Regions from separate parts of the Pseudoalteromonas sp. CH_XMU1449-3 genome, predicted to be linked through region 2. Evidence: predicted binding sites of a transcription regulator. Region 2 holds the regulator's gene; the other holds the start of a gene.
The links. The regulator FliA, encoded in region 2, starts transcription of late flagellar genes. The targets are predictions, from matches to a motif close to CTAAAGNTNNNNNNNNNNNNGCCGATA.
Positions count from the first base shown of each region.

Region 1 (2,408 bases), on a different contig from region 2:
CATGCGCTGTTAAAAGAATCAAGCCCGTCATGTGGTCGCAATACTATTTACGATGGTAGTCATTCAGGAAAGAAAATTTCAGGGATGGGGTTAACTGCAAAGCTGTTAACCGACAATAATATAGCAGTATATAGCGAGCAGCAGTTGCCAGCGCTATTTGCTGCGCTGGCAGATTGATTTTATTTACGTTGTAAAAATACACCTGATTCGATGTGGTGGGTGTAAGGGAATTGGTCAAAAATCGCAAAACGTTTTACTTCATGGGTTTTGCATAAGTGATCAAGGTCACGCTCTAAGGTATCTGGGTTACACGAGATATAAATAATATTGTCGTAGTTCGCAACTAGGTCACAAGTTAGTGTGTCCATGCCAGCACGTGGTGGATCTACTAAGATTGTTTGGCAGTTATAGCTTTTCAGGTCTATGCCATCTAAACGAGAGAAAGTACGTTCGCCTTTCATTGCTTGAGTGAACTCTTCACTCGACATACGAATGATATCTAAGTTCTCAACCTTGTTTTGTGCGATATTGTATTGCGCAGAGTAAACTGATGATTTTGAAATCTCAGTGGCTAATACGCGGTCGAATGAACCGGCAAGAGCAATCGAAAAGTTACCATTCCCGCAATATAACTCCAGTAAGTCATTACTGAGGGGTTGGCAAAGGGCTTGTGCCCACTCTAGCATCTTGATGTTTACTTTCGCATTCGGTTGCGTAAAGCTATTTTCGACTTGTTGATAAATAAGCTCTTTACCGTTTACGTTTAAACGCTCGATAACATAGTCATTACCAATCACTTCTTTTTGCTTACGAGCACGGCCAATAAAATCAATCTTAAACTGTGTGCTCAGTTTTGCTTTAAGCTCTTTAATTGCTTGTAGCCACTGCTCATCTAGTTGTTTGTGATACAACAAGCTAACAAGGATCTCGCCACTTAAGCTTGAAAGGTAATCGATTTGGAACAGCTTACGGCGCAGAACTTCATTGTCTTTTAAGTTTTCGATCATCGCTTGCATCACTTCACCCACTAAAGGTGCTGCAGGGTCAAACTCATCAACACGGATTTTTTCTTTAGTTTGTTGATCAAACATGATGTGAAACAGGTCTTCACCTTCATGCCAAACACGAAACTCTGCACGTTGGCGGTAATGAATAGGATCAGAGCCGAACACTTCTAATTTTTCGACCCCAAAACGTCGAAACTGTGAGGTGATGCGCTGCTCTTTCTCACTCAATTGTGCATCGTATTGAGTTGTATCAATTTTTATAACCGCCATGGCTGATTACCTTTTATCTCTTAGCTTTATAACGGCGCTATTGTAGGGAGCGCTGAGGATTTGTCTAGTTTTGTTATTTATTTTAGTGTCGTTTTTTTATACAAAAAACTTAAGTTTTGTGGTTTTTGGCCGATAATGAGTTAACCATAACATGGAGTCGGATCATGAAAATTGGCAACCTAGGCTATATGCCTAATACAAATGTGAATAAATACAATGGTAAACAGGCACTGCAGCAGCCTACCATTCAAAATCGTCAAGATAGTTATCAGCAACGCGGCAGAGAGCTCGCGGCAAAAGTTCTTGATGATAAACTTGCTGAGGCACTAGGTTTACCTAAAGCCGAAGAGAAAAAAGATAAACCCTTGTTCGACTTTGAAGAGATCGTGAAAAACGTACTCGACTTTGTTGGCGGCGCACTTCGTAAAGCAAAAGCCGATGGTGCTGATGATGAAAAACTCAAAGGCATGCTAGGTGATGCACGTAAAGGTGTGCAAATGGGCATCGACGATGCGTATGATGAGCTTAAAGAGTCAGGTATTCTTAACGATGACATCGAAGAGGGTATCGAAAAGTCTAAAGAAGGTATCTTTAAAGGTATTGATGAATTAGAAGAAGACTTGTTCAATCCTAAGCCTAATGCGGTTTCAGTAAGCCAAGCTCAATACATCAGTTTAAGTAATAACGCAGAGTACACTTTCACCACCGCTGAAGGTGATGAAGTCAGTATTAGCTTTGCTGATGCATACGAAAGTAAGTCTGCAAGCAGTTATAGCAAAAATGGCGACAACGAAGCCTTTGTCAGTGAGTCTTCGCAATCACGTGATTTATCATTCTCGATGTCGGTCAATGGTGATTTAAATGAGCAAGAGCAGCAAGCTATCAATGAATTAATGGAAGACTTGCAGAGTGTTAGCGAAACATTCTTCTCTGGTTCATTAGAAGATGCCTTTGAACAAGCTAAAGAGCTTAACTTAGGTAACGAGCAACTCGTTGGCTTTACGATGGATCTGAAACAAACCAAAACAGTAGCAGCGATTAAAGGCTATGAAGAATATAAACCAGCCCCTGAAAAAGAAGTTGCTGAGAAAATAGCGCCATTTAATGACGACTTGAAACAGGCGTTTAATA
Region 1 is NZ_JAYMDY010000028.1:21,383-23,790, forward strand. Features, by position in the region: gene WA256_RS19890 (DUF523 domain-containing protein) at 1-177, shown strand, start outside; gene trmA (tRNA (uridine(54)-C5)-methyltransferase TrmA) at 180-1,277, opposite strand; gene WA256_RS19900 (DUF5610 domain-containing protein) at 1,442-2,408, shown strand, end outside.
Region 1: WA256_RS19900 (DUF5610 domain-containing protein) is a predicted target of FliA. The motif match lies at 1,386-1,412, and genes of this name have one in related genera.

Region 2 (2,408 bases):
AATAACTTGTCCGGTTAAATCCTGATAATCCTGCGCCATCAGCACATTAGTCATCAAACCTTGGAGCTCATCGGTTTTGGTATGCGAGTTATTCATGAACTTATCTAAGCTATGACATAACGATTTAAATTCACCGAGTTCAATTTCTCGGTTCATTAAACGATCCCACGTAGGTTTGATTGCGGCAATTTCATCAGCAAGTTGTTGAGCTATTGGTAAACTTGCTTCAACCGCATCCATGGTTTTATTGGCGGCGCTTTCTGTCATTTCCATAACATAATTTAAGCGCTGCTTAGCGTCTGGGATCGCGTCGGTAGTTAAATCAGTGAGACGAGTATCTAGGTCAAAGTTTTTTAACGCTTCATGAAGCTGACGCGTCAATTTGCCGACTTCAGCAAACAACTCTGATTGTTCTTTTGATGCAGCGTCAAGAATGAGCTTATCTGCTTTTTCTTGTTCACCATTTTCAAGATACTCAACAAGTTGACGAGCTTGCTCTAAACTTATTTGAGGCGCAGCAAGTGCTGACATAAGCCTCTCCCCTTAGATTAACCTAAACGTTCAAACACTTTTTCCAATTTGGTTTTAAGTGTCGCAGCAGTGAATGGTTTAACGATATAGCCATTAACACCTGCTTGAGCAGCAGCAACAATTTGTTCTTTTTTCGCTTCAGCTGTCACCATTAATACAGGAATATGCTTAAGGCTATCATCAGCACGAATTGCACGTAACAAATCAATACCTTGCATACCAGGCATGTTCCAATCCGTTACAACAAAATCAAACTCTTGATTTTGTAGCATTGGCAATGCTGTTGAACCGTCGTCAGCTTCCTGCACATTGGTAAAACCTAAATCCCTTAATAGATTTTTAATGATACGTCTCATTGTAGAAAAATCATCAACAACAAGAATTTTCATGTTTTTATCCAAAACATCCTCCGGTGAGGTTTGAACCTTTATTTACTTACTACTAATTAATCCAGTCATTGATTTTTGCTTTGAGCTTAATCATCGCCTGACCATGTATTTGACTCACACGCGACTCGCTAACATCGAGTATGTGTCCTATTTCTTTTAAGTTCATTTCGTCGTTGTAGTACAAAGACAAAACGAGAGCATCTCTTTCTGGTAACGATTGGATAGCCGTTAATAGAGACTGGTTAAACCGCTCATTTTTAACGTTATTAAACGGTTTGTCTAGTCCTAAATCCTGACCTACTGGTGTGATGACGTCTTCATCTACACCTAAATCTTCAATACCTAATACTTTACTCGAATTTACATCATGTAGAATATGATGGTACTCATCTAGCGTAATATCAAGTTTTTCAGCGACTTCAGTATCTTTGGGCTCACGATTTAAAGTGCTTTCTAATTCGGAAATGGTTTCAGCCACAAGGCGGGCATTTCGGTGAACTGAGCGTGGCGCCCAGTCACCTCTACGAATTTCGTCTAACATCGCACCACGAATACGAATTCCAGCGAAGGTTTCGAAACTAGCACCTTTGCTAGCATCAAAGTTTTTTGACGCTTCAATTAGGCCTATCATGCCTGATTGAATTAAATCATCGAGTTGTACACTGGCAGGTAAACGAGCAATTAGATGGCACGCCACTTTTTTGACTAAAGAGGCATGTTTTTCAACAATCGCATTTAAGTTCTGTGCTGATTGATATCCCATCGCTTTATTCACCGATGTTGTCATAGTTAGCCGTTTACTAGTTTTTCAATAAAAAATTCTAAATGGCCAGACGGTTGATTAGGGATCGGCCACTTAACTGCTTTTGTTGCTAATGTTTTAAACGCCACCGCTGCTGGTGAGTTCGGGAATAATTCAACAATCACCTTTTGACGTCGCGTAGATTTACGCATGTTCTCGTCATAAGGAATGGTTGCTACCAACTCCATTGAAACATCTAAAAAACGATCCGTTACTTTTGAAAGTTTAGCAAATAATTCTTGCCCTTCACGCAAACTGCGCACCATATTGGCAACAATTTTAAATTTATATACGCCATGCTCACGGCTAAGCACTTTAATAAGTGCGTAAGCATCAGTAATTGAGGTAGGTTCATCACACACAACCACAACAACGTCTTGGGCTGCACGAGAAAAGCTTAATACCATGTCAGAAATACCTGCGGCGGTATCGACAATTAAAATATCAAACTCGGTATTTAACTCGCTAAAAGCGCGAATAAGGCCTGCATGCTCAGATGGCGTTAATTCAACCATGCTTTGTGAACCAGACGTTGCTGGTACAATTTTGATGCCCGCAGGGCCTTCAACAAGAATTTCGTCAAGCTCACACTCGCCTGACAAAACATGAGATAAATTACGTTCAACACGAAGGCCAAGCATTACGTCACAGTTTGCCAAACCTAAATCGGCATCTAATACTAATAC
Region 2 is NZ_JAYMDY010000002.1:276,447-278,854, forward strand. Features, by position in the region: gene WA256_RS03785 (protein phosphatase CheZ) at 1-531, opposite strand, end outside; gene cheY (chemotaxis response regulator CheY) at 549-932, opposite strand; gene WA256_RS03795 (RNA polymerase sigma factor FliA) at 973-1,683, opposite strand; gene WA256_RS03800 (MinD/ParA family ATP-binding protein) at 1,710-2,408, opposite strand, start outside.